DNA from 2 places in the Mesorhizobium sp. M0571 genome. Region 2 is predicted to be linked to the other one. Evidence: riboswitches for the same ligand, from Rfam matches in the RefSeq annotation. Region 2 holds a riboswitch; the other holds the start of a gene.
The links. A riboswitch is a leader RNA that binds a small molecule or an ion and turns the genes downstream of it on or off. The one in region 2 is predicted to bind S-adenosylmethionine.
Positions count from the first base shown of each region.

Region 1: another riboswitch for S-adenosylmethionine. It lies ahead of NKI85_RS03825 (O-succinylhomoserine sulfhydrylase); the one in region 2 lies ahead of metX (homoserine O-acetyltransferase MetX).

Region 1 covers NZ_JAMYQT010000002.1:274,786-286,591, reverse strand. The annotation lists gene NKI85_RS03850 (aspartate aminotransferase family protein) at 1-742, shown strand, start outside; gene argF (ornithine carbamoyltransferase) at 757-1,668, shown strand; gene NKI85_RS03840 (Hsp33 family molecular chaperone) at 1,816-2,826, shown strand; gene apaG (Co2+/Mg2+ efflux facilitator ApaG/CorD) at 2,833-3,225, opposite strand; gene NKI85_RS03830 (ceramide glucosyltransferase) at 3,454-4,608, shown strand; gene NKI85_RS03825 (O-succinylhomoserine sulfhydrylase) at 4,644-5,831, opposite strand; SAM riboswitch at 5,887-5,964, opposite strand; gene NKI85_RS03820 (2'-deoxycytidine 5'-triphosphate deaminase) at 6,110-7,204, shown strand; gene araD1 (AraD1 family protein) at 7,244-8,236, opposite strand; gene mmsB (multiple monosaccharide ABC transporter permease) at 8,427-9,719, opposite strand; gene mmsA (multiple monosaccharide ABC transporter ATP-binding protein) at 9,716-11,248, opposite strand; gene chvE (multiple monosaccharide ABC transporter substrate-binding protein) at 11,348-11,806, opposite strand, start outside.
Region 2 covers NZ_JAMYQT010000026.1:3,220-15,025, forward strand. The annotation lists gene NKI85_RS25495 (class I SAM-dependent methyltransferase) at 1-84, shown strand, start outside; gene NKI85_RS25500 (ABC transporter ATP-binding protein/permease) at 212-2,038, shown strand; gene NKI85_RS25505 (DUF1194 domain-containing protein) at 2,115-2,921, shown strand; gene NKI85_RS25510 (sigma-70 family RNA polymerase sigma factor family protein) at 2,944-3,219, opposite strand; partial or broken gene NKI85_RS25515 (sigma factor-like helix-turn-helix DNA-binding protein) at 3,426-3,794, opposite strand; gene NKI85_RS25520 (sigma factor) at 3,710-3,973, opposite strand; gene NKI85_RS25525 (SDR family NAD(P)-dependent oxidoreductase) at 4,015-4,761, opposite strand; gene metW (methionine biosynthesis protein MetW) at 5,004-5,618, opposite strand; gene metX (homoserine O-acetyltransferase MetX) at 5,677-6,846, opposite strand; SAM riboswitch at 6,940-7,017, opposite strand; gene hisC (histidinol-phosphate transaminase) at 7,156-8,265, shown strand; gene NKI85_RS25545 (prephenate/arogenate dehydrogenase family protein) at 8,270-9,205, shown strand; gene NKI85_RS25550 (DUF2125 domain-containing protein) at 9,238-10,239, opposite strand; gene NKI85_RS25555 (gamma-glutamylcyclotransferase) at 10,353-10,886, shown strand; gene NKI85_RS25560 (quinone oxidoreductase family protein) at 10,932-11,806, opposite strand, start outside.

The DNA of each region.
Region 1 (11,806 bases), on a different contig from region 2:
AGTCGACGGCTTCGACCAGGTCGGCTTCGACGACATCGACGCCGCCGAAAAGGCGATCACGCCTGAAACCGCGGCGATCCTGATCGAGCCGGTGCAGGGCGAGGGCGGCATCAGGCAAGTGCCGACGCAATCGCTGAAGCGGCTCAGGCAGCTCTGCGATCAGCACGGCTTGCTCCTGATTTTCGACGAGGTCCAATGCGGCGTCGGCCGCACCGGAAAGCTGTTCGCGCATGAGTGGGCGGGTATCACACCCGACATCATGGCGGTCGCCAAGGGCATCGGCGGCGGCTTCCCGATGGGCGCCTGCCTCGCCACCGAGGAGGCAGCGGTTGGGATGACCGCCGGCGTGCACGGCACTACCTTTGGCGGCAATCCGCTGGCGATGGCGGTCGGCAACGCCGTGCTCGACGTGGTGCTGGAAGACAGCTTCCTCGATGACGTCCGGCGCAAGGCACTGCTCCTGAAGCAGGGGCTGGCCGGTGTCGCCGACGAATTTCCGGACGTTATCGAAAGCATCAGGGGCACCGGCCTGATGCTCGGCCTTAAATGCGCGATGCCCAACACCAAGGTCACGGTGGCACTGCGCGACCAGCATCTCTTGACGGTTCCGGCCGGCGACAACGTTATCCGCCTGCTGCCGCCTCTCACCGTCACCGATGCCGAGATCCACGAGGCGCTCGAGCGCATTCGTGCCGGCGCCAAGAGCCTGGCGGATGCCATCGTCGCTGCCGCCGCGAAGTAATCCTGGAATTCCTGATGTCCCTTCGCCATTTCACCGATCTTTCCGCCGTTTCCGAAGGCGATCTGCGCTTCATGCTGGACGATGCGGCTGTACGAAAAGCAAGGCTCAAGGCCGGCGAACGCACCAAGCCGCTCGAAGGCAAGGTGCTGGCGATGATCTTCGACAAGCCCTCGACGCGCACGCGCGTGTCGTTCGACGTCGGCATGCGGCAGCTGGGTGGCGAGACGATCATGCTGACTGGCACCGAGATGCAGCTTGGCCGCTCCGAGACCATCGCCGACACGGCCAAGGTGCTGTCGCGTTATGTCGATGCCATCATGATCCGCACCACCTCGCATGACCGGCTGCTGGAACTGACGGAAAACGCTACGGTCCCCGTCATCAACGGGCTGACCGACGAGACCCATCCCTGCCAGTTGATGGCCGACATCATGACCTTCGAAGAGCATCGCGGTCCGGTGGCCGGCAAGACGATCGCCTGGACTGGCGACGGCAACAACGTCCTGCATTCCTTACTGGAGGCCTCTGCGCGGTTCCGCTTCAAGCTGAACGTCGCCGTGCCCGAGGGCAGCGAACCGGCTCAGAAGCATGTCGACTGGGCGAAAGCCAATGGCGGCAAGCTGAAATTCACCCGTTCGCCCGAGGAGGCCGTTCACGAGGCCGACTGCATCGTCACCGACTGCTGGGTGTCGATGGGCCAGGAGCACCGTGCCCGCGGCCACAATGTCTTCTTGCCCTACCAGGTCAATGCGGCGTTGATGGCGAAGGCCAAACCGGACGCGCTGTTCATGCACTGTCTGCCGGCGCATCGCGGCGAAGAGGTCACCGACGAGGTCATCGACGGGCCGCATTCGGTGGTGTTTGACGAGGCCGAGAACCGGCTCCATGCCCAGAAGGCGGTTTTGGCCTGGTGCCTGGGCGCTTGATCCGGGCCGCCGTGATCCGGGCCGGCCCGATCCGGGCCGCCTTGATCCGGGAGTGCGTGGTGCCTATCTCAGGCGCATCACGCAAATCGAGCGCGTCTCGTCGCATGCGCCCCGAAGGGCGGCATCGCCGCGCCCCGGAGCTTTGTCATGTTGGAAACTCATCAATTGGCTGAATATCAACCCAAGCTCGGCGAATTCGGCTATGCCGGCGACGACCATGTCGTGCCGTTCGAGGTCGGCCCGCTCGACGTGCGCGGCCGCACCGTCCAGCTCGGGCCGATGCTCGATGCCATCCTCAGCCGCCACGACTATCCCGAGCCGGTGGGCCGGCTACTGGCCGAAGCCTGTGTGCTGACGGTACTGCTCGGAACTTCGCTGAAGTTCGAGGGCAAGTTCATTCTGCAGACCCGCACCGACGGGCCGGTCGACATGCTGGTCGCGGATTTCTCCACGCCGCACGCGCTGCGCGCCTATGCCCGCTTCGATGCCGACCGGCTGGAGGCTTTGACGGCCGCCGGCGAGACGTCACCGCAGACGCTGCTCGGCAGCGGCGTCCTGGCGCTGACCATCGACCAGGGCGCCCACACGCAACGTTACCAGGGCATCGTCCAGCTTGACGGCGTCACACTGGAGGAAGCCGCACGGACCTATTTCCGCCAGTCGGAGCAGATTCCGACCGACCTTCGGCTTTCGGTGGCCAAGCTTCTGACGCCCGGCGTCGGCGGTGCCCGCGAGCAATGGCGCGCCGGTGGCCTGTTGGCACAGTTCCTGCCGCAGTCGCCAGAGCGCATGCGCGTGCCTGACCTTCCCGGCGGCGACGGCGATCCGCGTGAGGAAATTCACGACCCGACCGACAATTCCTGGCAGGAACTGCTGGCGCTGCTTGGTACCATTGAACCGACCGAGCTGATCGATCCGACGATCGGTGCCGAGCGGCTGCTTTACCGGCTGTTCCACGAGCATGGCGTCCGCGTCTTCGGCGGCGCGCCGGTCGCCGACCAGTGCTCATGCTCGAGGGAGAAGATCCGCGGCATCCTCGAAGGTTTTTCCGCCGAGGAGATCAGGGACAGCACCGAGGATGGCAGCATTCACGTCGCCTGCGAATTCTGCTCGAAACAATATGACTTCGACCCGGCGGAGTTTGCAGCGGCCGGATGACGGCCGTCAATTGACGGTGCGCCGCGTGCCCGGCAAATCGAGCGAGAAGGCGGGGATGGCGACGTCGAACGTTTCGCCCCGCTTGTTGCGCATTGTGTAGTGCCCGACCATGATGCCGGACGGGGTCGAGAGCGGGCATCCAGACGTATACTGATAGCTGTCGCCGGGGTTGAGTCCGGGTTGCTCGCCGACGACCCCGGGGCCGCGCACTTCCTCGACCTTGCCGGTGCCGTCGGTAATGTGCCAGTAGCGCGACAGAAGCTGCACGAACTCGTCCGACTGATTGTCGATGGTCACCTGGTAGCCCCAGACATAGCGGTTTTGCGGCGGGTCGGAGTGATCCTCCAGATAGAACGGCCTGACCTGCACTTCGATGTTGCGGGTGACGGCACTGTACATAAACTGCTCCAAAGCCATGTAGACGGAATTTTCGACGCTCAGCGCAGTTTGGTCAACGATGCGCGTCGTCTCCTTGCCCGATCTCAAGCGCAGGTGCCGAAAAACAATGTCATTTGAGTGACACACGACAATGATGGTGTGCAGGCTTGTGCCGGGCGACTCAGCGTTCTGTCGAATTGTTGAAAACGGCCGTCATGCGGCCGACATTTCTGGAGTGACCAGATATCGATGGAACCGACGTTCGCAGCCGCCCTCCTTTCCATAGCCCTCCTTCTTTCAAATCTCGCCAGCATCCTGTTAGCTTCGCTGAAGCTGAAGCGACCAGCCAGGATCGCACCGCCCGCCGCCAACGCGCCGCCGGTATCGATCGTCGTCCCGGCGCGCGGCGTCGAGCCGTTTGCCGATGAGACGCTGGAGCGCGCCTTCTCACTCGACTGGCCGCGCTACGAACTCATCTTCTGCGTCGCCCATGCCGACGACCCGGTGGTCAAGCCGATCACCGCCGCAATGGCGCGTTTTCCAGCTATACGCGCCCGGCTGCTTGTCGGCGACGACCGCATCAGCGGCAATCCGAAACTCAACAATTGCGTGAAGGGTTGGGAAGCAGCGCATTATCGCTGGGTCATCCTTGCCGATTCCAACGTGCTTATGCCGAGCGATTATGTCCAGCAGCTGATGGCGGCATGGCGGCCCGATACCGGCCTTGTCTGCTCGACGCCGATCGGCTCGCGACCGGACGGGTTTTGGGGGGAGGTCGAATGCGCCTTTCTCAACCCGCTGCAGGCGCGCTGGCAATATGCCGGCGAGGCGCTCGGTCTCGGCTTTGCCCAGGGCAAGAGCATGTTGTGGAACAAGCCGATGCTCGACGCCAATGGCGGCATCCGCGCGCTGGCCGCCGAGATCGCCGAGGACGCCGCCGCGACCAAGCTGGTGAACCGGCTCGGATTGCGCGTCAACCTTGTCGCCTCGCCCTTCGAACAGCCGCTCGCCCGGCGCACGTTGGGCGAGATCTGGTCCCGGCAGGCCCGCTGGGCACGCCTGCGCCGCGTCACCTTTGCGCTGTTCTTCGCCCCCGAGATCCTGATCGGCGCGGCGCCGCCGCTGGTGCTTGCGCTGATCGCGGCGGCGGATGCCGGCGTCAGCCTACCGGCCACCGCCATTGCCGTGCTGGTCGCGGCCTACCTGCCGGAATGCGCCCTGGCCTCAGCCAAGGGATGGCACCTGTCGCTGCGCACCATCCCGGCGATGATGGCGCGGGACGTGATGCTTCCCGCCATTTGGGCGCGCGGCTGGCTGAGCAGCGCCGTCGACTGGCGCGGCAACGTGATGACCATCCAAACCAAGGCCGTCGCGGAACTGGAAGAGACCCCGTCCGGCGCCTGAGGGCACGTCCCGCTCACCTCTGTTCGGTCAGCCCCTTATCCGGCAGCTCTCAGCGCTTGTTCGATATCTTCGAGCAGATCGTCGGTATCTTCCAGGCCGACGGAAAGCCTGAGCGTGCCCGGTCCGATGCCGAGCTCGGCGCGGGCCTCATCGGTCAAGTTCTTGTGCGTGGTCGTCGCGGGATGGGTGATCAGGCTCTTGGCGTCGCCGAGATTGTTGGAAATCAGCACGATGTCGAGCGCGTTCTGGAAGGCAAAGGCCGCCGGCTTGCCGCCCTTCACATCGAGGCAGATCAGCGTCGAGCCGCCCGACATCTGCTTCTTGACCACGGCCGCTTGCGGGTGGTCGGCGCGGCCGGGATAGATGACGCGGGCGATTTCCGGGCGCTCGGCGAGAAAGTCCGCGATCCGGCCGGCACTTTCCGTCTGCTGTCGCACACGCAGCGGCAGCGTCTCCAGGCCTTTCAGCAGGGTCCAGGCATTGAAGGGCGAGAGGCTGGGCCCGGTGTGGCGGAAATAGTCATGCAGATTCTCGTCGATCCATTTCTTGTCCGACAAGATAACGCCGCCAAGGCAGCGCCCTTGGCCGTCAATATGCTTCGTGGCCGAATAGACGACGATGTGGGCGCCGAGCTGCAAGGGTTTTTGCTGCAAGGGCGTGGCGAAGACATTGTCGACGATCAGCCTGGCGCCGATCGAGTTGGCAAGCGCCGCGACGGCGGCGATGTCGACCACCTCCAGCGTCGGATTGGTCGGGCTTTCCAGGAAGAACAGTTTGGTGTTGGGCTTGACCGCTTTTTCCCAATTGGCGATGTCGGTGCCGTCGACCAGCGTTGCCTCGATGCCGTATTTCGGCGCCAGCGTCTCGACCACCCAGCGGCAGGAGCCGAACAGTGCGCGCGCCGCCACGATATGGTCGCCCGCTTTGGCGCTGCACAGCAGTGCTGCCGTCACCGCCGCCATGCCGGACGCCGTGGCGCGCGCGTCCTCGGCGCCTTCCAGCGCGCACATGCGCTTTTCGAACATGTCGACCGTCGGATTGGCATAGCGCGAATAGATGAAGCCCGGCTCCTCGCCCTTGAAGCGGGCTTCCGCCGCTTGCGCCGTCTCGTAGACATAGCCTTGGGTGAGATACATCGCCTCGGAGGTCTCGCCGAAGCCGGAACGCAGCGTCCCGGCATGCACGAGTGCGGTCTGAGGCTTCCAGTCGCGCTTCTTGATCATTACCCTATCCAAACAACAAAAAACCGGTCGCGAAAGTCGCAACCGGTCCATACGGCCTTGCGGCCAGACGGTCCTTTAGCGACTTGTTTAACGTGGCTGCAAGCCGACCGGCCAAATCACCACGGGATAACGACCCTTTAGACCCGCACCGCGCTTGCGTCAATTGCCGGTATGATTAAGAGGGTTGTACCAAGCAGGTGCCGAAGGCATCCCACGGTTTGTGGCAAGGACCTGCGACAGAACAAGACCTCGCCCGGCGTTCGAGCGGAGCCAGACCCTTGCGGCAGACAGGCATTCTTCCCGATCAGAATATTTCCGCGCTGTTCCAGTCGGGCGCGCTGAAGTCGCCGCGCGCGCTCGATGCCGATCAGATCCAGCCGGCCAGCCTTGACCTGAGGCTCGGCGACAAGGCCTGGCGGGTGCGTGCTTCCTTCTTGCCCGGCCCGGACCACAGGGTTGTCGACAAGCTCGACCGGCTGAAGTTGCACGAGATCAACCTCGCCGAAGGTGCCGTGCTGGAAACCGGCTGCGTCTACATCGTGCCGCTGCTCGAAAGCCTGGCGCTGCCCCCGCATATTTCGGCTTCGGCTAACCCGAAGAGCTCGACCGGACGGCTCGACATCTTCACCCGGGTAATGACCGACCGTGGCCACGAGTTCGACAAGATCACCGCCGGCTACGAAGGTCCGCTCTATCTGGAGGTCAGCCCGCGCACCTTCCCGATCGTCGTGCGCACCGGCTCGCGGCTGTCGCAGATCAGGTTCCGCACCGGCAATGCGCTTTTGTCTGAAAGCGAGTTGCACGACTTGCATCGCGCCGAGATGCTGGTCGCCACCGAGCCGCCCAACATCTCAGGCGGCGGCATCGCGCTGTCGATCGACCTCGACGGCGACAAGGACGGGCTGGTCGGCTATCGCGGCAAGCACCACACTGGCCTCGTCGATGTCGACAAGCGCGCCGCGCAGGATGTCGTCGATTTCTGGGAGCCGCTCTATAAGAGCGGCGCCGGCGAGCTGGTGCTCGACCCGGATGAATTCTACATCCTGGTGTCGCGCGAGGCGGTGCATGTGCCGCCGCTCTACGCCGCCGAAATGACGCCGTTCGATCCGCTGGTCGGCGAATTCCGCGTCCACTATGCCGGCTTCTTCGATCCGGGTTTCGGTCATTCGGCGTCGGGCGGCACCGGCAGCCGGGCGGTGCTCGAGGTGCGCAGCCACGAAGTGCCGTTCATCCTCGACCACGGCCAGATCGTCGGACGGCTGGTCTACGAGCACATGCTGAAACGGCCGCAGGCGCTCTACGGCACCGATCTCGGCTCCAACTATCAGGCACAGGGCCTGAAGCTGTCCAAGCATTTCCGCGCCGCGCGCTGATCTTTCCCTTGCTTCCCTTGCTTGCGGGTTATGCCCGGTTCAAAGCGCCTTCACGGCGACCTTCACCGGCTGCTCGATTTCGAGCGGGTTGCGCAGCGGCAGACCGAAATCCTGCGCCTCGATCTCGAACACGTCGCCGGCCTCGGTCCTGATGCCGTCGGCGAAGGACAGCGTCGCCGTACCGAACATGTGCACATGGACGTCGCCCGGCTGGCGGAAGGCCGAGTATTTGAAGTGGTGATGCTCGAGATTGCTAATGGTGTGCGACATGTTCGCCTCGCCCGACAGGAACGGCTTTTCCCAAAGCAGCTTGCCGTCGCGCAGGATGCGTGAAGCGCCGCGGATGTCGGACGGCAGGTCGCCGATCAGGATTTCTGGCCCGAACGAGGCGTTGCGCAGCTTGGAATGGGCGAGGAAGAGGTAGTTCACGCGTTCGGTGACATGGTCGGAAAACTCGTTCGACAGCGTGAAGCCGACGCGGAACGGGGCGCCGTCGTCGCCGATTACATAGATGCCGGCGATTTCCGGCTCCTCGCCGGCATCCTGGGCGAAGGCGGGCGACATAAGCGCCGCGCCGGGCGCCACTGCCATGGTGCCGTTACCCTTGTAGAACCATTCCGGCTGCACGCCGGTTTGGCCTTTCGCCGGCTTGCCACCTTCCAGGCCCATGCGGAACATCTTCATGGAATCGGTCAGTTGTTCCTCGCCGTCCGTGCTGAGCTTCTTGTGCATTGAATCGCGGGTCGCGGCGGAGCCGAGATGCGTCAGCCCGGTGCCGGTGAGATGGAGATGCGCGGGATCGGGATGGTTGATCGGCGACAGCAGCCGCCCTTTCTTGTAGGCGGCGTCGAGATCGACGGTTTCGCCAAAGCCCTTGCGCTCGATCAGGGCGACGAGCCCGCTGCCGGTGCGGGCGGCTTCCATCGCCAGCGAATAGACGCTGCGCGCGCCGTTGATGACGCGGGTCTTGCCGCCGTTGCGGGCAACGACGCGGATCGTCTCGGCGTCGTCGAGGATCTGTGAGATCAGCATGGTAACCCTCTCTGAATTGCGGGCCTGGTCTGCCTTCCTTGGCAAACCCTACCCTGCGCGGCTCGGACCCTGTCCGCGCCTCGGTTGAAATTCTTCGTCCGGATTGCGCTCGCGGATCAGGTCCCTCGGGGGACTTCTTTGCGCCGCCCGGCAGCGCCGCGATGTGACCCGTATGCCTCCTGGTTGCCTCTCAAGCCTTGTTCTTGTTGTAGACGTCGAAGACGACAGCGCCGAGCAGCACCAGGCCTTTGACCACCTGCTGCCAGTCGACATTGACGCCCATGATCGACATGCCGTTGTTCATGACACCCATGATGAAACCGCCGACCACCGCGCCGATGACCTGGCCGACGCCGCCCATCGCCGAAGCGCCACCAATGAACACCGCGGCGATGACGTCGAGCTCGCTGCCGAGGCCCGCCGCCGGCACAGCCTGCCCCAGGCGCGCCGCGATAATCAGGCCGCCGAGTGCCGACAGCACGCCCATATTGATGAACACCATCAACGTCAGCCGTTCGGTCTTGATGCCCGATAGCTGCGCTGCCTTGGCATTGCCGCCCATCGCATAGATGCGGCGGCCGATCGTCATGCGTTTGGTAACGAAGACGAACAACGCGATCAGCACGCCCATCACCATGAGAACGATTGGCAGGCCTCTGTAGGTGGCGAACTGGTAGACCAGAAACAGCGCCAGCGCGCTGGTCACCAGGGTCTTGACGACGAACAGCGAGAAGGGTTCGGCTTCGTAGCCATGCCGCTCGCGGCTGCGCCGCGCCCTGAGCCCGAAATAGGCGTAGGCGAGCACGGCGACGAGGCCGATCAAGATCGTCGTCATGTGCAGCGTCAGGCCGCTGCCGACAATGGTTTTGCCGGCGGCGTTCACCGTCGGTGGTATCAGCGTCAATGGGCCGATCACGTCCGGAATGAAGCCGGAACTGAGCGCCTTGAAGCCGACTGGAAGCGGCCCCACGGAAGACCCGCCACCCAGCAGCGCCTGGCAGATGCCGCGGAAGATCAGCATGCCCGCCAGCGTGACGATGAAGCTCGGTATTCGGTGATAGGCAATCCAGTAGCCTTGTGCCGCGCCGATTGCGCCGCCCACGATCAGGCAGATGATCGACACTACCAGCGGATTGCTCAAAGGGCCGAGCGGCCAGATGACCATCATCATCGCCGCCAGCGCGCCGATGAAGCCGGCGACGGAGCCGACGCTGAGATCGATATGGCCAGAGACGATCACCAAAAGCATGCCCAGTGCCATCACGATGATGAAGCTGTTCTGCTGCACCAGGTTGCTCAGGTTCACCGGCTTGAACAGCGTTCCGGACGTCGTGAACTGGAAGAACACCATGATGGCTATCAGCGCCAGGATCAGGCCGTATTCGCGCAGATTGGTGACCAGCGCCGAGACGGCAATGCGAGGTGTCTGTTGTAGGTCCTGGGCGACGCCGCTCTGCGGCCCGGGAGCGCTTTCAGTGCTCATGATGCTTTTCCTTCTCCGCGGACGATGGCGCGCATGATCTTTTCCTGACTTGCGTCGGCCGCGGCCATTTCTCCCACGATGCGCCCTTCATTCATGACGTAGATGCGGTCGGTGATGCCGAGCAGTTCGGGCATTTCCGACGAGATGACGATGATCGCCTTACCCTCGGAGGCGAGACGCGCGATGATCGTATAGATTTCATACTTGGCGCCGACATCGATGCCGCGCGTCGGCTCGTCGAGGATCAGTACTTCCGGATTGGCGAACAGCCATTTCGACAGCACCACCTTCTGCTGGTTGCCGCCAGAAAGATTGCCGGTCATCTGGTAGACGCTCGAGGCCCGGATATTGGTCCTGCCGCGATAATCATTGGCGACCGAAAGCTCGCGCAAATCGTCGATCACGCCATGGCGCGACACGCCGGGCAGGTTGGCGAGCGTGATGTTGTGCTTGATATGATCGATCAGGTTGAGCCCGTAGGTCTTGCGGTCCTCGGTAACGTAGGCGATGCCGTGTTCCACCGCCTTGCTCACCGAGGAGACATCGATCGGCTTGCCGTTAAGGAACACCTCGCCGGTGATGCGGCGGCCATAGGACCGGCCGAACAGGCTCATGGCAAACTCGGTCCGGCCGGCGCCCATGAGCCCGGCAATGCCGACCACCTCGCCCTTCCGAACGTTGAGGTTGATGCCCTTGATGACCTGCCGCTCGGCATGGATGGGGTGGTAGACCGACCAGTTCTTCACTTCAAGCACGGTCTCGCCGATCTTCGGCTCGCGCGGCGGATAGCGGTCGTCGAGCGAGCGGCCGACCATCGAGGTGATGATGCGGTCCTCCGAGATGTCCTTCTTGGCCAGCGTCTCGATGGTCCGCCCGTCGCGGATGATGGTGACTTTGTCGGCGACCCGGTTCACCTCGTTGAGCTTGTGCGAGATCAGGATCGAAGTGATGCCCTGCCGCTTGAATTCGAGCAGCAGATCGAGCAGCGCCTGGCTGTCCTTTTCGGACAGGCTCGCCGTCGGCTCGTCGAGAATGAGCAACTTCACTTCCTTGCTGAGCGCCTTGGCGATCTCGACCAGCTGCTGCTTGCCGACGCCGATATTGGTGATCAGCGTGTTGGGGTCTTCCTTGAGGCCGACCTTCTTGAGCAGGGCGCTGGTGCGCGTCTCGCTGGCGTTCCAGTCGATGACGCCGTATCTGGCCTGCTCGTTGCCGAGAAAGATGTTTTCGGCGATTGACAGCATCGGCACCAGCGCAAGCTCCTGGTGGATGATGACGATGCCCTTGCGCTCGCTGTCATGGATGCCTTTGAAATGGCACTCATCGCCGCGATAAATGATCTGGCCGTCATAGGTGCCGGACGGATACACGCCCGACAGCACCTTCATCAGCGTCGACTTGCCGGCGCCGTTCTCGCCGACCACGGCATGGATCTCGCCTTCCTCGACCATCAGCTTGACATTCGACAGCGCCTTGACGCCGGGAAACGTCTTGGTGATGTCGCGCATCTCCAAAATCGTCGATGCCATTGAGAATACCACTCCTGCGAGGTCCGCAAACAATACCGGGCTGGCTCGCCAACGAAAAGGGGCCCTGCCTGCGCAGGACCCCAGGCTTTGTAACCGCGATTACTTCAGTTCTTCGGCCTTGATGTAGCCGGAGTCGACCACCAGTGCCTGGTAGTTCGACTTGTCGACCTCATGCGGCGTCAGCAGGATCGAGGGAACGACCTTGACGTCGTTGTTGTAGGTCTTGGTGTCGAGGCCTTCCGGCTTGCCGCCCGAGAGCACCTTGTCGACGAGCTCGACCGTCGACTTGGCGAGTTCGCGGGTGTCCTTGAACACGGTCGAGTACTGTTCGCCGGCGATGATCGCCTTGACCGAAGCGGTCTCGGCGTCCTGGCCGGTGACAACAGGCCATGGCTGATCGGCAGTGCCGTAACCGACGGCGCGCAAGGAGGCGATGATGCCGCGCGACAGGCCGTCATAGGGCGAGAGCACGCCATCGACGCGGCTGCCGTCCGAGTAGTTGGCGGAGAGCAGATTGTCCATGCGGGCCTGGGCCGTCGCCGCCAGCCAGCGCAGCGT
Region 2 (11,806 bases):
GTCTTCGTGCCGGTTCTCTCGCCGCACGGCGCGCCGACGCTCGGCCGGCTGTCACAGGCCGAACACCCGGCACCGCCAGGATGACGCGTTCGTGATCCGAGACGTGCTTTTTCACGCCTATCTGACGATATCAGATTTGCTGTCCGATTGAAGGCCGTGCGGCCGATCCCTGTGACCGGTTTGGCATTGCTCCGAATGCAAGGATCCACTCATGGCTGATCATCCGGATGTCGAGGCCCAGACGCTTGCCACGTCGATCGAAGCCAGCAGCCTGCGTGAGCAACTGGCAACGATCAAATTGGCGCTGACCACCTCGCCAGTGCGAAAACAATTGCTTTGGGCAGCGATCGGCATCGTCGCTGTCATCGTGGCGAGCTCGATCGGGCAGGTTCTGCTCAATCGCTGGAATCAGCCTTTCTACGACGCGCTGGCGCGGCGCGACATGCAGGGCTTCCTGCATCAGCTTCTGGTCTTTGCCGGCATCGCTGGCGGGCTTGTGGTGCTCAATGTCGGCCAGACCTGGCTCGACCAGATGCTCCGCCTGAAGCTGCGCGAGGCCCTGACGCTCGACCTGATCGGCGAATGGATGCGGCCGGCGCGCGCCTTCCGACTGACCCATGCCGGCGCCATCGGCGTCAATCCCGACCAGCGCCTGCAACAGGATGCCGGGCATCTCTCCGATCTTTCTACCGGTCTCGGCATCGGCCTGCTGCAGTCCTGCATCCTGCTTGCCTCCTTTGTTGGCGTCTTGTGGTCGTTGTCTTCCGGCTTCGTCTTCCATATAGGCGGCCATTCGCTGGCCATACCCGGCTACATGGTCTGGGCGGCGATCCTCTATGCGGGCACCGCCTCCTGGTTGAGCTGGCTGGTCGGGCGGCCGCTGATCCGCTTCAACAACGATCGCTATACGCGTGAAGCGGAGCTGCGCTCCTCGGTGGTTCGCGTCAACGAGAATGTCGATGCCATCGCGCTTGCGCATGGCGAGGCCGATGCCAGGCGCCGGCTCGAGTTCGACCTTGGCATGGTGCTGGGCGCCATGCGGCGTATCTACAGCGCCCAGATCAATCTTTCCTGGGTTACCGATACCTATGGCTGGATCACTGTCGTCGCGCCGATCCTCGTCGCTTCACCGGTCTATTTTGCCGGCGATATCAGCTTTGGCGGGTTGATGATGGCAGTCGGCGCCTTCAACCAGGTCCATTCCTCGCTGCGCTGGTTCATCAACAATATCGGCGGTATCGCCGATTGGCGCGCCACGCTGATGCGGGTCGCCGACTTCCGCATCGCGCTTGGCGACACCGACGCGCTGCACGATACGGAAAGGCGCATCGCCTTCGGCGAAAACCCGGACGGCAGCCTGACCTTCGAGAAACTTGAGATTGCCTCGCCGGACGGATGCACCAAGCTTGCCGAGCCGCATGTCGAAATCCGCGCCGGCGACCGCGTTATGATTACCGGAGATCCGGGCGCCGGCAAGACGCTGTTCTTCCGCGCCATTGCCGGTTTGTGGCCATGGGGCAGCGGACGGATCGGCATGCCGGCCGGAGAAGCGCCGATCTTTGTTCCGCGTACCCCCTATTTCCCGCTTGGCACGCTGCGCGAGGTGCTCAACCATTCAGATGGCGCGGCAACCGTGAGCGATGCCGAGATTTCGGCAGCGTTGGCCGAGGTCGGGCTCCAACGCCTGTCGTCCTCGCTCGATCGCTCGGCACGCTGGGAGCGTGAGCTCAGCGACGACGAGCAGCGTCTGCTGGCTTTTGCCAGGCTCGCCTTGCGGCGACCGAAATGGGTGATCATCGACGAGGCGCTGGATGCGTTCGACGGCGCGGCGCTGAGGCAAGTGCTGTCGATGCTGGAGAAGCGCCTTCCCGACGCCGCGATCCTCAATATCGGCCGCGGCCAGCAAAATATCCGCTTCTTCCCGCGGGCGTTGACCATCCTCAAGGATGCCGGCCAACCGGCCCTCAAGCCGGCCCGTGTCAGGGCAGGCGCCATCGAACCGCCCCCGGCTACCGCCTCGGCCGGCCGAAAGAAATAGAAGCCAAGCTTTATTTCGCCGCGATCGCGGCGAAAAACTGTCGCGATCGTTTCAGATGGGAACGTTCCGACCGACCATGCTTGACGCTCTCACCCTGCTCGCCTGCCTTGCCTGCGCCCCGGCAGCACCTGTGGCCGCGCCCGCCGATGCCGTTGCCGTCGACGTCGAGCTGGTGCTGGCCGTCGACATTTCGCAGTCGATGGATGAAAGGGAGTTTGCCCTGCAGCGCGCCGGCTATGTCGCGGCGCTGCGCCATCCCGACTTCATCAACGCCGCGCGTGCCGGCACCTCCGGCCGCATCGCCATCACCTATTTCGAATGGGCAGGCACCATCCGCGACGATGCGGTCATTGCCTGGCAGGTCATCGACAGCAAGGAGAGCGCCAACGCTTTCGCCGACAAGATCGCGGCCCGCCCGTTCAGGAGCTTTCGCGGCACCTCGATTTCCGGCGCACTTGCCTTCGGCGCCGCGCTTTTCGACGGCATGACCTTCGTCGGCAAACGCCGCGTCATCGATGTCTCGGGCGACGGCCCAAACAATAGCGGCTTGCCGGTCACAACGGCGCGCGACGCGGCGCTGGCGAAGGGCATCGTCATTAACGGGCTACCGATCCTGATCAGCCCGTCACCCACCTTCAGCCATCTCGACCGGTATTATGCCGAATGCGTCACCGGCGGGCCGGGCTCCTTCGTGCTGCCGATCTATGCGGCTTCCGAATTCGCCACCGCCATCCGCCGCAAGCTGGTGCTCGAGGTCAGCGGCATCGAGTATCCCAAGGAGGACCTGAGGACGATCCGCATCGACGCGCCGATCGACTGTCTGCAGGGCGAGCGCGACCGCCGGTTTTTCTCGGACCCGTATTTCCCTGAACTTGACCGCTAAGACCTTGCCGCAGGGGCCAAGTCTAGGCCGGCGGCAGGCCGAAGGCCGGAAACAGACTGGGGCCGAGCGGCCCGACATAGATCGTCAAAGAGGCGATTCCGCCTTCAGCGGGCTCGAACACATGCAGGGAATGGGCCCGCCACGCCGGGTCATCGCGACTGCGGGAATAGACCCCGACCGCCGGCTGGCCATTGGCTGCGGTGGCCACCGTGCGGAAGCCGCCAAAATTCCCCCAGACGGTCTCGAAGAAACCGCGGATCGCCTCCCGGCCTTGATACCATTCGCGCCAGGGCGGCATGTGATGGTGGCGTCCTCACGCAGCAGCTCGATCAAGCTGTCGAGATTGGCGGCTTGCCAGGCCTGCATGTAACGCTCGAGCAGTCGTCCTTCTTCTGGATTGGGCCGCGATCGGGCCTCGGGCCGTCCCTGAGGGTAACGCGCCGCAAGCGTTGCGCGGGCGCGCTGCAATGCACTGTTGATCGAAGCCGTCGATCCGCCCAGCAAACGCGCCGTCTCGACAGCCGACCACCCCAGCACGTCGGAAAGCAGCAGCGCGGCGCGCTGCCTGGGCGGCAGATCCTGGATCGCGGCGACGAAGGCGAGCCGGACGGCTTCGCGGCTCTCGTAACGCGCTTCCGGACCTGGCCCGCTGTCGACGAGGCCTGGAAGCTCGGCATCGGGGTAGGGCTCCAGCCAGGTAATTTCGGCCGACGGCCCGCCTGTAGCCGAGCCGTGGGAGGGCGGTTGTCCGGGCTGCTGCAGAATGCGATGCGCCCTGGTCCGCGCCTTCAGCGCGTTGAGGCAAGCGTTGGTCGCGTGTAAAGCCAGCCGCGAACCGAACCCCGCCCGTCGAACTCCGACCTGGCGCGCCAGGCGCGAAGAAACGTGTCCTGGACGAGGTCGTCCGCCTCGTGCAGCGAACCCATCATGCGGTAGCAATGCAGCTTGAGCTCGCGGCGATGCGCCGCCGTGACCTTCTCGAAGGCCAGCCGATCGAGAATCGGCTGGCCTTGCTGGCGTGCTGGCTCCAGAGGTGGCTGAGCGTCTGTCATGCGGCTTCCGGGTTCCGGGTCAGGTTTGCATTACGCGCGCCTCAGGCGGCCGGGGCAAGCCCGCTCCCGCTCACCATGAAGGTACTGCCTTGCGACTGGCCGGTGGCGAGTGCGACGACCGCCCGTCCGACATCGGCCGGCGTTTGCATGTCGGTCATGGCGGCGATGAAGTCCGCGGGCTGGATGCCCATATAGGCCGCGATACTGTCGACGCCGGCCTTGCCTACGCCGGTCTCCGGCATGATGCGCATCGGCGCGAGCGCCATGAAGCGCAGGCCGAGGCCGAGCCGATCGGACTCCTTCTGGCTATGGCCGGCCAGGAACATCTGCATGCGTTTTGCTCCGGCATAGCCGCCGGCATTCGGTGGCCCGCCGGTCAAGGCCGCGCCGCTGGAGATCAGAACGATCCGGGTTCCCGGCTTGAGCGGACGCCGCAGAGCGGACCGGCAAAACAGGAACGACGCCTTGACGTCCGTTTCCCAATTTGCGGAGAACGCCTTCCAGTTCTGTTCGTGCACCGGCGCGGAAGGGGCCAGCGCGCCTGCACAGATCACCAGGACGTCCGGCTCCAGCGCGGCGAAGACCCGATCGGGGGCGGAGTCCACGGTTGCATCGACCGCGAGCGTCTTAACGCCCGAAATTTCCCAGGCAAATTGCGCCAGGGACTGTTTTCCGCGGGCGACGGCCAGCACCGTCGCTCTCTCTTTGAGGGCGGCCTCCGCGATCGAACGGCCGACACCACGGCTGCCTCCGACGACGACGACATTCTGATTTTGCAACGATCCCATGGATCACCTCTCTATCCCAGCCGCCGGACCATCCAGGCGCGCTCATCGACAAGGACAGCGCAGGCGTGCCGAAATCATCGGTGCTGGTCAGAAATTTTCTCGGCATGGTCGGCAAGGCCCGCGCGAAGCCCGGAAGAAACGCGTCGGCGATGATCTGCCGAGCGATCATGTAAGGCGGAATGTCAGGATAACGGTGGGTTTTGCCGCGCAGATCAGTGGTTCGTGGTTTCTGCCGGTTAAACCTATCGTTTCAGCAGAAACACCGCTTGCTGACCGAAAAAGTTCCAGAACCACCACGGCATGGAGAAGCCGATCCTCTGGCCGTTGGCGTCGAGCGCAGTTGCCTTTTCTACGGTCGCGCCAAGCTCGTCGCACAGATTGACGAAGTCGCGAATGGTGCAGAAATGGATGTTGGGCGTGTCGTACCAGGAATAGGGCAGGTCCTTGGTCACCGGCATGCGGCCGTTGAAGAGCAGCGAAAAGCGCACCCGCCAATGGCCGAAATTGGGGAAAGAGACGATGGCGCGGTTGCCGATCCGGAGCAACTCGTCGAGCACCAGCTTCGGATTGCGGGTCGCCTGCAAGGTCTGCGACAAAACGACGAAGTCGAAACCCTTGTCGGGGTAGAATTCGAGGTCCTTGTCGGCATCCCCCTGGACGACCGACAGGCCGCGCGCCACGCATTCGTTGACGCCGCGCTGCGACAGCTCCAGCCCGCGGCCATCGACCTTCTTGGTCTCCTGCAGCAATTCGAGCAGCAGGCCGTCGCCGGAACCGACGTCCAGCACCCGCGACTGCGGCGGGATGAGCGCGGCGACGACTTCGAGGTCGACGCGCTGGGCGCGGTTGACGCTCATGGCTTCGCCTTCTGCTTGGCGCATGATCCTGATCCGAAAAGTCTGCAACTTTTCGGGGTCATGCGCCGAGCCCTCTCGCCCGCGCGGCCGAGGCGATGAAGCCTTTGATGGCGGCGAACAGTTCCGGCTCGTCGAGCAGGAAGGCATCGTGGCCGCGGTCGGTCTCGATCTCGACGAACGATACCGAAGCGCCGGCCGCGTTCAGCGCGTGGACGACCGAGCGGCTCTCCTCGGTCGGGAACAGCCAGTCGCTGGTGAAGGAGACCAGGCAGAAGCGCGTCTTGGTGCCGGCGAAGGCATCGGCCAGCCGGCCGCCATGGTCGGCGGCGAGATCGAAATAGTCCATCGCCCGGGTCATGTAGAGATAGGAATTGGCATCGAAGCGATCGACGAAGGTCATGCCCTGATGGCGCAGATAGCTCTCGATCTGGAAGTCGGCATCGAAACCGAAGGTCAAAACTTCGCGGTCCTGCAGGTTACGGCCGAACTTGCGGTGCAGCGCTGCTTCCGACAGATAGGTGATGTGGGCGGCCATGCGCGCCACCGCCAGCCCCTTTTCCGGCCGCTTGCCATGCTCGAAATATTTGCCGCCATGCCAGTCCGGATCGGCCATCACCGCCTGCCTGCCGACCTCGTGGAAAGCGATGTTCTGCGAGGAATGGCGGGCGCCGGTGGCGATCGGCAGCGCCGAGAAGACGCGCTCGGGATAGCTGGAGGCCCATTGCAGCACCTGCATGCCGCCCATCGAGCCGCCTAGCACGCTGAACAGCTTTTCGATGCCGAAATGCTCGACCAGCATCAGCTGCGCGCGCACCATGTCACGGATGGTGATGATCGGCAGGTCGAGCCCGTAAGGCTTGCCGGTGGCGGGATCGGTCGAGGCGGGGCCGGTGGAACCGAGGCAGCCGCCGATGACGTTGGACGAGATGACGAAGAAGCGGTCGGTGTCGATGATCTTGCCGGGGCCGATCAGCACCTCCCACCAGCCCGGCTTGCCGGTCACCGGATTGGTGTTGGCGACATGCTGGTCGCCGGTCAGCGCATGGCAGACGAGGATGGCATTGGAGCGCGCATCGTTGAGCGTGCCATAGGTCTGGTAGGCGATCTGGAACGGCGACAGCAGCGTGCCGGCGTCGAGCTTGAGCGGCTTGTCGGCGCCGAAACGCAACACCGGGCTCGACGGCTGGTCGGCCTCGTTGTTGGTTTTTCGAGCGCGCAGAGCGACCATCACATCTCCTTGCCCCGCCTTCAGTTGTCCGCCGGTCTGGGGCAACAACCAGTCAGGGCAACAAAAAACCGGCCATGCCTTCGCAAAGCCGGTTACAAGATGCAAACGGCCCTTTAGCAAGTTGTTTAACGTGGCTGCAAGCCGACCGGCCAAATCACCACGGAACTGTCGCTGCTCTTCTATGACTCGCGCGTGGCTTCGTCAACGGCAAGTTCTTCATCCTGAATTGCCGCCCCTCGACATTCCGGGCCATGGCTTGTATTTCCGCTGCGGCCTTCGGATGGAGGCACCCTCGACGGATTTCATAATATGAGCCAGACACCGGACCAGACACGTCCAACGCCCCGCGCCGGCATCATGGACATCGAAGCCTATGTGCCCGGCAAGAGCACGGCGCCCGCCGGTGTCGCCAAGGTCCACAAACTGTCGTCGAACGAGAACCCGCTCGGTCCTTCGCCGAAAGCAATAGAGGCCGCGCGCGCGGTTGCCGACAAGCTCGCGGTCTATCCCGACGGCAGCGCCAGGCGCCTGAGGGAAGCGATCGCTGAGGTGCATGGGCTCAATCCGGCGAACATCATCTGCTCCAACGGTTCCGACGAGATCCTGGGCCTGCTTGCGCAGACCTACCTCGCTCCCGGCGACGAGGCGATCATCACCGAACACGGCTTCATGGTCTACAAGATCTACATACAGTCGGCCGGTGCTGTCCCGGTGACGGTCAAGGAGACCGATGAACGCGCCGATATCGATGCAATACTGGCCGCGGTGACGCCGCGTACCAGGATCATCTTCCTTGCCAATCCCAACAATCCAACCGGCACTTACGTGCCGTTCCAGGAAGTGCGCCGCCTGCATGCCGGCCTGCCGCGAAACGTGCTTCTGGTGCTGGATGCCGCCTATGCCGAATATGTCCGGCGCAACGACTATGAAGCCGGTGTCGAACTGGTGGGCGGCACCGATAATGTCGTCATGACGCGGACCTTCTCGAAATTGGGCCTTGGCGGGGCGCGGATCGGCTGGATGTATGCGCCAATGCACATCGTCGATGCGATCAACCGCGTGCGCGGCCCCTTCAACGTCAATGCGACGGCGATCGAGGCCGGCATCGCCGCGATCCGCGACCGCGTCCATATCGAGCGCAGCGTCGCCCATAACGAGACCTGGCTGGCCTGGCTGAGCGAGCAATTGACCGGGCTCGGGCTGCGGGTGACGCCGAGCGTCGGCAATTTCATCCTCATCCACTTTCCCGAGGACGAAAAGCATTCGGCGGCGGCCGCCGACGACTATCTCAGCCAGCGCGGCTACATATTGCGGCGGGTTTCCGGCTACGGATTTCCGAACGCGCTGCGCATGAGCATCGGCACCGAAGAGGCCAATCGCGGCGTTGTCGCCGCACTCGCGACATTTCTGAAAAGCTAGAACCATGACATCACCGATGTTCGAAAAGATCGCGCTGGTCGGCATCGGCCTGATCGGTTCGTCGCTGGCGCGGGTCATCCGCCGCGAAGGACTCGCCGGCCAAGTCGCCATTTCGACGCGCAGCGAAGCGACGCTGGCGCGGGCCAGCCAACTTGGCCTTGGCGACACCTACACGACGGATGCGGAAGAAGCGGTTCGCGACGCCGATCTGGTCATCGTTTCGGTGCCGGTCGGCTCTTCGGGCACGGTCGCCGCGGAGATCGCACCGGCGCTGAAAAAGGGCGCCATCCTCACCGATGTCGGCTCGACCAAGGCGTCGGTGATCGCGCAGATGCAGCCGCATGTGCCGGCGGGCGTTCACTTCATTCCCGGCCATCCGCTGGCCGGCACCGAAAAATCGGGACCGGATGCCGGTTTTGCCGAACTGTTCGAGAACCGCTGGTGCATCTTCACGCCGCTGCCCGGCACCGATGCCGAGGCGCTGGAAAAGCTATCCGAATTCTGGCGCCGCTGCGGCTCCAACATCGACACCATGGACCCCCAGCATCACGACATGACGCTGGCCATCGTTTCGCACCTGCCGCACATCATCGCCTATAACATCGTCGGTACCGCCGACGATCTGGAGTCGGTGACCAAGTCCGAGGTCATCAAGTACTCGGCCTCCGGCTTTCGCGACTTCACCCGTCTTGCGGCTTCCGACCCGACGATGTGGCGCGACGTCTGCCTGCACAACAAGGACGCTATCCTCGAAATGCTGGCGCGGTTTTCCGAGGATCTAGCGTCGCTACAACGGGCGATCCGCTGGGGCGACGGCGAAAAACTGTTCGACCTGTTCACCCGCACCCGCGCCGTCCGCCGTTCGATCATCGAGGCGGGCCAGGACATCGACGCGCCGGATTTCGGCCGCCAGGCAGTCGAACACCCGGTAAAGGGGTAAGCCCGCGGCAAGCCGATCGCAGGCCAGACCGCCTAATCGAGCGGCTTGATCTTGCCTAGCGGGATGAAGCCGAGCGAGGCCTTGCCCTTGACGATCTTCAGCGGCATCGACGGCTGGTTGCCGAGCAGCGCCAGTCCGGCAAAGCCGGCTTGGATCTCTTTCTTCTGCTCGGGGATGGCGGTGGCGAGGATTGCCGCCACGGCCTTTGGATCGTTGAGCTTGATCGTCAGGTCGGCATTTATGAGACCGTCGTCGTCGACCGACAGCGGTCCGGAAACGGTGATGCGCGCAGTTCCGGACGACAGATCGAGCTTGTGGATTTCGGCAGCCTGGCCGCGCAGGCTCTTCGGATTTGTCTTGATCAGCGCCACGCCGTTCTTCAGCGTCACGTCGCCACTGCCGTCGAACGGCGGCAAGACGCGCCCGTCGATGGCCGCCGCATCGATTTCGAGATCGGTGAAATTGCCGGCATAGTCGATATCCTGGCCGTTTGGACGCAATTGCCCTGCGGCGGTTCCGGCACTGAACAGCGAGACGGGATCGGTATCGTCCGCCGGATCGGTCTGGCCGGACAGGCCTTCCGCCTGCAGCGAGAGGTGCCTCGGCAGCGGCCAAGACAGCTTCATGCCGGCTTGCAAATCATCCCAGTCGATCCACAGCGGCGTCATGCCGGGAACCGAGGTCCTGAGCGGCCCCCTGAGCTCGGCGGCAGGCGACAGAAGCCGTATGATCTGCGTGGCGGCGTTGATTTTGCCGGTTGAGGCAGCGACGTTGCGGCTGTCGTCCTCGTAAGCCAGACTGTCGCAGGAAACGGTGAAGCTGAAGGGATAGCCGCTGACCGCGAGATTGGCGCAGTCGGCCTTGATGCCCTTTTCGTCGAGATCGGTCACCGCCTTGCCGGCTGCGCTCTCGACCAGGTCCGCCAGGTAGAACCAGCCGGCGCTGTAGATGCCGAACAGCACGAGGATGAAAGCGGCAAGCCACAACAGGCGGCGACGTTGGTTGGGCGGCGGGCGCTCGTCACTTGACGTCATGCTGCGGCTTTCGTTAACGCGGGTGGCATGGGTGGGCTGTCGCTTGCGGCAACAACAGGTAGACGGACTGAAACACCACCGGTGGGGTGGTCGTCACAATCAGGCTTGGCGATATGGGCGATTTTTGGGTTTTTGGCTACGGCTCACTGATCTGGCGACCGGGATTCGCGCATGTCGAGACGCGGCGCGCCCGCCTGCATGGCTACCGCCGTTCGCTCTGCGTTTATTCTTTCGTGCATCGCGGCACGCGCGAACGGCCGGGCCTGGTGCTCGGCCTCGACCGCGGCGGCTCCTGCATCGGGCTGGCGTTCCGGGTTCCAGGCGAGCTGCGCAACGAGGTCATCACCTATCTGCGCGAACGTGAGCTGGTCACCAACGTCTATCTCGAACGTATGCTCAGCGTTCGCCTCGACAAGAGTGAGACGGATGGGGGCGAGACGGTCGAAGCCATCGCCTATGTCGTGGACCGCAGCCATGAGCAATATGCCGGTGCACTCGACGCGGCGGCGGCGGCGGCCGTCGTTCGCGGCGCCGTCGGCCAGTCGGGGAGGAATGAGGACTACGTGCTCAGCACGCTGGAGCACCTCGAAGCACTGGGTATAAGCGACCACTGGCTGGAAGAGGTGACAAGACGGATCGCGACGTAGCTTCTGTTATCGTTGACCATGATGTTTTCGGTGTCGTGGTCCGGGCTACATCCTGAAAATCTGTTTTCCAAGATCGGCGCGATCCAGGCTGTTTGCCACGGCAAGCTTGAACTCGGTCAGCGGGTGGAGACCGCCGACAGGAACGTGGAAGCCGGGCTGGCCGAAGATGTCGATGATCTCGCGTAGCACAGGCCGGTCGGCTTCGACCGGCGGCGAAAAGAAGTAGCGATAGATATTCGCCCTGATTTCGACGCCGCTCAGCAACACATCGAAATTGTGCAGTTCGAAGCGCTCGGCACTCATGCCGCCATTGATCACCATCTGCCCGCCGAGCGCCAGGGTGCGGATCAATTCGCCGCTGGCAGGTCCGCCGACATTGTCGATAATCCCGTTCAATCCGGCGCCACCGGTGATATCCATCACCGCTTCCCGGATGCTTGCCTTCAAGTCCGAAAGGTCAAGAATGGCGGCGGCGCCAAGCGTCTTCAGGTCAAAGCTTTGGTGCGAGCGCCGCACCAGCGCGATGACGTTGATGCCGCGTCGTTGGGCGAACTGCATCACCATTGTCGAAATCGACGAATAGCCGGCCGTGACAGCCAGCCACTGGCCAGGCTGCACACGGGAATCCACCATCAGATCCCACGCGGTAATGGGGTTCACCATCTGCCCGGCGCGTTCGACCGGATAGCCGGCAGGCAACGGGATCAGCCATTCGGCGGGAATGGCCGCGTACTCGGCCCAACTGCCATAATAGCTGAACGCGACAAGCGTGCCCGGATCCAGCAAGACGTTCGCGCCGACGGCTTCGACGATGCCGGCGCCATGGTTTCCCGCGATCTGCCGGGGAAAATGCGGCTTCTTCGGTTCGGGATAGAGATTCTGGATAAACAGGAAGTCGCCCGGATTGATCGAGGCCGAGA